One region of the Burkholderia territorii genome, then DNA from elsewhere that is predicted to be linked to it. Evidence: predicted binding sites of a transcription regulator. Region 1 holds the regulator's gene; the other holds the start of a gene.
The links. The regulator LexA, encoded in region 1, represses DNA repair genes until DNA is damaged. The targets are predictions, from matches to a motif close to ACTGTATNNNNATACAGT.

Region 1 (4,414 bases):
CAGCCGCCGAACGTGTCGTCGACCGTGTACAGCTTCAGCTTCGGGAACTGCTTCGTCAGCTCCGCCGGCACGTTCTTCGAACGCGGGCGGTAATAGTTGCGCGCCGCGATTTCCTGGCCCTGCGGGCTGTACAGGAAATTCAGGTAGGCCTCGGCCAGCTTGCGCGTGCCCTTCTTGTCGACCACCTTGTCGACCACGGCGACGGGCGGCTCGGCCAGGATGCTCACCGACGGCACGACGATCTCGAACTTGTCGGTGCCGAATTCCTTGATCGACAGGAATGCCTCGTTCTCCCACGCGATCAGCACGTCGCCGAGCCCGCGCTGCACGAAGCTCGTCGTCGCACCGCGCGCGCCCGAGTCGAGCACACCGGCATTCTTGTAGAGCTTCGTCACGAAATCCTTCGCGCTCTGCTCGCTGCCGCCCGGCTTGTGGACGGCATAGGCCCACGCGGCGAGGTAGTTCCAGCGCGCGCCGCCCGAGGTCTTCGGGTTCGGCGTGACGATCGAGATGCCCGGCTTCGTCAGATCGTCCCAGTCCTTGATTCCTTTCGGGTTGCCCTTGCGCACCAGGAACACGATCGTCGACGTGTACGGCGACGCATTGTCCGGCAGGCGCTTCTGCCAGTCCTTGTCGACGAGGCCCTTGTTGGCGAGCGCGTCGATGTCGTAGGCAAGCGCGAGCGTCACGACGTCGGCCTGCAGGCCGTCGAGCACCGAGCGCGCCTGCGCGCCCGAGCCGCCGTGCGACTGCTTGAAGTTGACCGTCTCGCCCGTCTTCGCCTTCCACTCCTTGCCGAACGCCTGGTTGAAGTCCTGGTACAACTCGCGCGTCGGGTCGTAGGACACGTTCAGGAACGTCGTATCGGCCTGGGCATGCGTCACGACGCCCAGCGCCGCCGCCGCGCCCAGCGCGAGTGTTGCGATCAGGCGGCCCGCTCCGCCCACCAGCCCCGTATTGCGCTTCGCCATCCTTGGTTCTCCAGTGTTGTCGGTATTGCGATGTCGGGCCAGTCTATCGAACGGGTTACATGATTAAAAATAATCGTTCTTCATTTTTTAATACTCAAAAGTGCTAACGCATACTGGACGGACGGTTGCGGCGGACGATCCGGCGTTCGGACGTCGCGAAATCGCGCCGGAATCGACGCGATCGCGTCGAACCTCAAGTAACACTTGAAATTCGCGAAGTACTGTATAAAAATACAGCTCACTGTCTATCCATACAGTTCAGCCATGACCAAACTCACCGCCCGTCAGCAGCAAGTGTTCGACTTGATCCGCCGCGCGATCGAGCGCTCCGGTTTTCCGCCCACGCGCGCCGAGATCGCTGCAGAGCTGGGTTTCAGCTCGCCGAACGCGGCCGAGGAACACCTTCGTGCGCTGGCGCGCAAGGGCGTGATCGAGCTGGCCGCCGGCGCGTCGCGCGGCATCCGCCTGCTCGGCATCGACGACGCCCCGCACCAGTTCACGCTGCCGCACGCCGGCCTGATGCAACTGTCGCTGCCGCTCGTCGGCCGCGTGGCGGCCGGTAGCCCGATCCTTGCGCAGGAGCACATCTCGCAGCATTACGCGTGCGATCCCGCGCTGTTCACCAGCAAGCCCGATTACCTGCTGAAGGTGCGCGGCCTGTCGATGCGCGACGCCGGCATTCTCGACGGCGACCTCCTCGCCGTGCAGAAGCGCACGGAAGCGAAGGACGGCCAGATCATCGTCGCGCGCCTCGGCGACGACGTCACGGTCAAGCGCCTGAAGCGCCGGCCCGGCGGCCTCGAGCTGATCGCGGAGAACCCGGATTACGAAAACATCTTCGTCAAGGCCGGCAGCGCGGATTTCGCGCTGGAAGGCATCGCCGTCGGGCTGATCCGCTCGGGCGAACTCTGACAATCGGTCTCTCTGAGGAGAACATCATGGAACGCCTTTCCCGTCTGCTGCCTTTCCGTCAATTCGGCCGCCTGCGTCACCTGCGCGGCCGCACGCCCTGCGCGCCGCTGTCCGCGGCGGCGCCCGTGGTGAGCCAAGAAGTCGCAGTTGAACGGCAGGCGTCGCTGCTGCCGTCGGCGCTGCCCGCATTCGCGCGGGTGTCGCTGAACGCCGGCCTGAATCACGCGGAACCGGCACGTCGTGCGCCCGTGCGCGTCTATCACGGTCGCTCGCGCCTGATCATGGTCGGGACGATCGATGCCGTGTGCCGAATGATCGATCGTTGCATCGCGGAGGAACGATCGGCCACGCACGGCGGTCTCTGATTGCGGAACCTGTCCGTACCGGAGGCACCGTGACTGGATCTTCGGGCCGTGCGTGGCGGCTCAAGCCCTTGCTGATCGTCGTGCTGGCCGTCGCGGTCCTCACGGCGATCGGCTATGCATACGCATCGCCGTACGTCGCGCTCGGTCGCCTGAAATCGGCAATCGACGCGCGCGATGCGCAAGCGGTCAGCGAATATGTCGATTTTCCGTCGCTGCGTATCAGCCTGAAGCAGCAGGTCACGGAAGAGCTGATGCGCCGCATCGACGCTTTAAAGAAAGACAATCCGTTCGCGGTGATTGGCGCGCTGATCGGATCTGCATTGATCGGCCCGCTGGTCGATGCCTATGCGACACCGGAAGGCGTCGCGGCGCTGATGAGTGGCATTCCCCCGCGCGGCAATCCGGGAGAACGGCCGCCTGAATGGTCGAGCCCGCCGTCCGGCGCTGCGACTGGCAACGCGCCGGGCACATCGCCTGCCAATCCGGCGAGTGTTCCGGTGCCCGCCAGCAATGTGGCCGCCTCGGCCGCGTCTGTACCCGCTACCGCACCCGCAGCTGCGAACACCGGCGAGGTCGGCCATCCGCAGCAAACGAGCGCTGGCTACCGGAATATCGATGAATTTGTCGTGACCTACCAGCGCAACGCGGACGGCACGCGCTATGCAGCGATCTTCCACCGCTTCGGCCTGTTCTCGTGGAAGCTGTCCGCGATCGACCTGCACGCCTGAGCAGCCGCAATCGGCGCACATGTCGCCAGCGGCACGGCGCATGACCGGCGCGAATCGCGATACGATCCGGCCGGTTACACGATCATTGCGTTACTTGCCGCTCGCGGTGGCCGCTTCGCGTTCGCGTGCGATCTCGGCCTTTTGCTCTTCCGCCGACGAACATGCGACCAGAATGCTGCAGTTCACGCGATCGAGCAGCTGTGTGTTGCCCGAGCCCATCCACCATCTCGACAGTCCGCTGCGGCACCGATGGCCGACGACGACGAGGTCGGCTTTCAGCTCCGTCGCGAGATTCGCGATTTCGTCGATCGGATAGCCGAATGCGAAATGGCCTTCGGCCTGAACGCCGCGCTCGCGCAGCCAGTTCACGCCTTCCTGCAGGATCTCGCGCGCGGTTTCCTCGAAACGGCCGCACGCGACGTCGGTCAGCAGCCCGGCGCTTTGCGCGATGCTCGAGCGCATGTCGACGACCGACAACAAATGCGTTTCCGCCTTCAGGTCCAGCGCGAGATTGGCACCACACCGCAATGCCTTGCGTCCTTCGAGCGTGCCGTCGTAGCACAGCAAAATCTTGTTGTAGCTAGCCATGAAACCTCCCTGTCGCGACTACGTACCCTATGCACTCATCATGGTGCGCCGCAATTCAGGACGCAAGGGATGGAAAACGCTGATTCGCCACGCCGCGCGCGTCGGCGATGATGCGGTGCACGATCCGCGCACGCATGCACCATGCGGAGCACATACGCGCTGAAGAGACGCAGGCGATGCACTAGAATGGCCCGTTCGTGCCGTCGGCGCGCGTTCGCCCCGGTCATGCCCATGTGACACGCATTCATCCGATCCGTTCGCCGGGCTGTATGGCCGCCCGACCGGCCGCGAAACGCGTCCGCGTCCGCTAACAACGACAACCTGCCCATGTCCGTTGCACCGATCGATTTCCGGAACGTCGAAAAGCGCTATGGCGACAAGCTCGTCGTCAACGACCTGTCCTTTCATGTACAGGCCGGCGAATGCTATGGCCTGCTCGGGCCGAATGGCGCGGGCAAGACCACGACGCTGAAGATGCTGCTCGGCCTCGCGTATCCCGACGCCGGCGCCATTTCACTCTGCGGCGAGCCGGTTCCGTCACGCGCGCGGCATGCGCGCCAGCGCGTCGGCGTCGTCCCGCAGTTCGACAATCTCGATCCCGATTTCACCGTGCGCGAGAACCTGCTCGTGTTCAGCCGCTATTTCGGGATGTCGGCACACACCGCACGCGCGCTCGTGCAACCGCTGCTCGAATTCGCGAAGCTGGAAAACAAGGCTGATGCGAAAGTCGGCGAACTGTCGGGCGGCATGAAGCGCCGTCTGACGCTCGCGCGCGCACTCGTCAACGATCCCGACGTGCTGGTGCTCGACGAGCCGACGACAGGCCTCGATCCGCAGGCGCGGCACCTGA
Region 2 (4,414 bases), 1.3 Mb from region 1:
GCCGGTGCATCGTCACGTCGCCGAGCGCGACGATACGCACGCCGCGCCGCTCGCCGGCCGCGCGAATCTCCTCGCGCTGCGCACCGTCGAGCGCGCGCTGCAACTGCACGAGCCCGAGCCGCGCGCGTTCGCCGAAAGTCGCGCGAAACCATGCGACCTGCGCATCGAGCACGTCGGCACGCACCGGATACGCGGGCACCAGAATCGCGAAGCAGTCGGGCATGCCGCGCAGGTGCGCAAACTCCGCGGGCGGTGCCGACAGCATCCGCGACGTCAACGTATAGCTGCCCTTCGGCGCGGCCATGCGCCGCCACGAAATCAGCTCGGAAAGATTGCCGTAACCCTCGCGGTTCTGCGCGAGCAGCACGAGGCCGAATGCACCGGGGCCCGGATCGTGGCCCGGTGCGACGTCATCCGGCGTGACGTCGAAATACGAACCGATGACGAGCGGCAGCCCGTGCGCCTGCGCGGCGACATGCATGCGCGGCGCGCCGGCGAGCGAGCATTCGTCGGTGATCGCGATCCCGCGGTAGCCGAGTTCGGCCGCGCGCTCGACCAGTTCGTCCGCATGCGACGCGCCATGCAGGAACGAAAAGTTCGAGCGGCAGAACAACTCCGCGTAATCGGGCAACAAACTGAATTGCGCAACCATCTTCGTTCACCCGAACAGCCCGTGCAAGAACCAGTGCGGTTCGGCCTCGCTCCCCGCTCGCTCCCTGAACACCCAATAGCACGCACCGGCTTCGTCCTGGGCAACGTAGTAATCGCGTGCGGTCAATTGCCCGTCGAACCACCCGGCTTCGATCCGCTCGGCCGACGACATCATCCTGAGCGGCGTATGGAACACCGGCCGGTTCGCGCGCATCAGGAGCGGCTGCGGCTCGGCCAGCAGCCACGCGGGACGCGGCGGCACGGCAGGCGGCCCGCCGGCCGGCTTGCCCGCTTGCGCATCGAGCGGCAGCCAGCGGTTCGCGGCCTCCGGACGGTAATCGGCGACGGGCGCCGCGCGCAGCACGTTGTCCGCGCCGAGCCGCGCGACCAGCAGTTCGAGCAGGCGCGCGCGCGTCTCTTTCGTGCCGCCCGGTTCGGGAAAAAGATCGTCGGCCGGCGGCGCGACCGATTCGACGCGCGTGGCCTTCAGCCGCACCGCGATCACCGCGGCCGGCAATTCGACGCGCGCGAGCCGCTCGCCGAGCAGCCGCATGAAGTGAGCTTCGTCGCGCACCGGCGCGGCGAACGCGAGTTCGAGCGGCGTCGGCGGCACGGCCTGGCGGCCTCGCTCGTGCTCGAGATCGAACGTCATCGCGGCCAGCGACAGCTGTCGCGCGGCGAGCCACCCGCAGAGCTGCACGACGAGCCGCCGCGCGGCGAACAGCACGGCTTGCGCGTATTCGACGCGCTCCGGCAATTCGAGCCGCACGTCGAACACGGGCGGCACCGCCATCCACGCGAGCGGCTCGACCGCATCGCCGTACGCGCGATCGAGCGCGGCGAGCAGCGCCGGACCGCAGCGCCGCTGCAGCCCCGCGCGCGGCAGGCCGCGCAGATCGGCGAGCGTGCGGCAGCCGAGGCCGTCGAACCAGCCCGCATACGGGCGCGCGTCGGGCAGCAGCACGCACGGCAGCCGATCGAGCGTGCGGACGAGCGAAGCCGGTGCGGCCACGCGACGCCGAATGCGCGCACGCGCCGACGTGCGCGCGAGCAGCCACGCGCCGCGCCCGGTCGGCGCGGCGGACAGGCGCGCCGCATAGCCGAGCGCCGCGAGCGTTGCGCGCACCTGGCGGCACAGCGACGGCAGCCCGCCGAACAGGCGCAGGCTCGGGCCGACGTCGACGATCAGCGTCGCTTCGTCGTCGAGCGCGACGCACGGCGAGAAACGCAGCAACGCGAGCGCGACCGCGCGCAGCGCATCGGCCTCGCGGGCGGGATCGCGTTCGACGAGCCGCGTGTCGGGCGCGAGCGTCAGCACGCCGCCGCGCTTCATGCCCGCGCGCACGCCCTGCCGGCGCGCGGGCGCATCGGCAATCAGCACGACACCTTGCTCGAGCACCGCGCAGCCTGCATCGCCGGCCTCGCTCGCCTCGCCGGCCGCTGCGTCAGACGGCGGCGGGGCGCACACGTCGAGCGGCAGGCGCGGCAGATGGATGCCGAGCAAGACGCGCATAGCGGCTCTCCACGATGGGCGACGGCAAATCGAGCGCGAGCGGCTCGCTGCGCGCGGGCCCGCGACGCTTGACGATGTCGAGCGACACGCCGCCCGGCACCGGATGCAGCGCGACGCGCAGCACGGCCGGCGACGGCTGCCGTGCGGCCGACAGCGGGCGCAGCATCACGAACAGCGTGTCGCCGGTGCGCGCGGCCGCGAGATGCAGGCGGCGCAGCGCGTCGGGCCGCGCGTCCTGCCAGAGCAGCAGCGCGCCGCAGCAGCCCGCCTTGAGCGCCTGCTCGGCGGCCCACAAGGCATCCGTGCGACTGCCGGCGCGCAGCCACAGCAGTGCGTCGGCCGGCACGCCGAGACTGGAGAGCGCGGTCGCATGCGGCGCGTGCGGCGGCGCGACGAGCGCGAGCGGCCGCCGCGCGCTCACGGTACGCGCGAGCGCGGGCGCGAGCAGCCGCATCTCGCCGCAACCCGGCTGCGCGGCCAGCAGCTCGACGAGCCCGCCGACCGGCCAGCCGCCGCCCGGCAGCTCGGCCGATAGCGGCGCGAAACCCGTGTCGATCGTGCGCGAACCGCCGCGCGCGAGCTGCGAGCCGCGCCAGAGCGACGGATGAAGGGATTCGGGGGAAATGGAGGATGCGAGCATGACGCCACCCACAACTGTATGGATATACAGTATATGGCAATGCGCGTACGCCGCACAGTCCCGAGGTGAAACGGGGGTTTCGTCAGAGGAAAAACGACGGGAAAACCGGTGCGGCCGTCATGTTACGCCACACCGAGCGGGCGGGCCGGATCGTGTCGGCCGAACCCGCTTCATCGCCGCCCGGCCCGAATCGTCGGGCCGACACGCCGGGCCGACATGCCGCCGCCCGGCAGGCGAGCCGGCACGATACAACACCCCGCACCGCGCCGGTCCGCCCGCCGCGCGTCAACCGAGCAGCAGCGCGTCGTCGTCGAGCTGCTCGTGCCGCACCTTCTCGAACATCTGCAGCAAGTCCGGCACGTCGAGCCCGCGGCGCTGGTCGCCCGACACGTCGAGCACGACCTGCCCCTGGTGCAGCATCACCGTGCGGTCGCCGTAGTCGAGCGCCTGCCGCATGCTGTGCGTGACCATCATCGTCGTCAGCTTGCTCTCGGCGACGATGCGCGCCGTCAGCTCGAGCACGAACGCGGCCGTCTTCGGGTCGAGCGCGGCCGTGTGCTCGTCCAGCAGCAGGATCCGCGACGGCCGCAGCGACGCCATCAACAGGCTCACCGCCTGCCGCTGGCCGCCCGACAGCAGCCCGATCCGGTCGGTCAGCCGGTTTTCCAGCCCGAGGTTCAGCAGACGCAGCTTGTCGCGGAACAGCTCGCGCGACGGCCGGTCGAGCGCCGCGCGAAAGCCGCGCCGGGCACCGCGCGCCATCGCGAGCGCCATGTTCTCCTCGATCGTCAGCGCCTCGCAGGTGCCGGCCATCGGATCCTGGAACACGCGCGCGACGAGGTGCGCGCGATTCCACGCGGGCTGACGCGTGACGTCCGTGCCGTCGATCGCGATGCGTCCCGAATCGACGCGCTGGTCGCCGCTGACCGCGTTGAGGAAGGTCGACTTGCCCGCGCCGTTCGAGCCGATCACCGCGACGAACTGGCCGTCCGGAATCTCGAGCGAGAGCCCGCGCAGCGCACGCGTCTCGATCGGCGTGCCGGGATTGAACGTGAGTTTCAGGTCTTGTGCGGACAACATGTCATGCCCCTCCGTTCTTGCGCGCGAACAGCTTCTTGCGCGTCGCCGGCAGCACCAGCGCGATCGTGACGAGCGCGGCCGTCACGAGGTTCAGGTCCTGCGCCTTCAGGCCGATGAACTCGCTGTTCAGCGCGAGCGCGATGAAGAAGCGGTAGACGATCGCGCCGAGCACGACGGCGAGCGTCGTCAGCACGAGCCGGCGCGCGGGCAACAGCGTCTCGCCGATGATCACCGCGGCCAGCCCGATGACGATCGTGCCGATCCCCATCGAGATGTCGGCGCCGCCCTGCGTCTGCGCGAACAGCGCACCGGCGAGCGCGACGAGCGCGTTCGACAGCGCCATCCCGGCGAGCGTCGCGCGGCCCGTCGCGATGCCCTGCGCGCGCGCCATCCGCGGGTTCGCGCCGGTCGCGCGCATCGCAAGGCCGAGCTGCGACGAGAAGAACCAGTCGAGGCCGAGCTTCGCGACCACCACGACGATCGCGAGCAGCGCCGGGCGCAGCACGTAGTCGGGCATCCAGTCGGGCTGC

Region 2: the regulator LexA is predicted to act here: its motif matches at 2,818-2,835, upstream of imuA (translesion DNA synthesis-associated protein ImuA).

What each region holds. Positions count from the first base shown of each region.
Region 1 covers NZ_CP013366.1:1,706,534-1,710,947, reverse strand. Annotated here, with positions in the region: gene WS51_RS18555 (sulfate ABC transporter substrate-binding protein) at 1-971, opposite strand, end outside; gene lexA (transcriptional repressor LexA) at 1,236-1,883, shown strand; gene WS51_RS18545 (hypothetical protein) at 1,910-2,248, shown strand; gene WS51_RS18540 (DUF2939 domain-containing protein) at 2,278-2,976, shown strand; gene WS51_RS18535 (universal stress protein) at 3,067-3,564, opposite strand; gene nodI (nodulation factor ABC transporter ATP-binding protein NodI) at 3,892-4,414, shown strand, end outside.
Region 2 covers NZ_CP013366.1:3,039,389-3,043,802, forward strand. Annotated here, with positions in the region: gene WS51_RS24505 (error-prone DNA polymerase) at 1-652, opposite strand, end outside; gene WS51_RS24510 (Y-family DNA polymerase) at 659-2,164, opposite strand; gene imuA (translesion DNA synthesis-associated protein ImuA) at 2,097-2,804, opposite strand; gene WS51_RS24520 (ABC transporter ATP-binding protein) at 3,090-3,884, opposite strand; gene WS51_RS24525 (ABC transporter permease) at 3,886-4,414, opposite strand, start outside.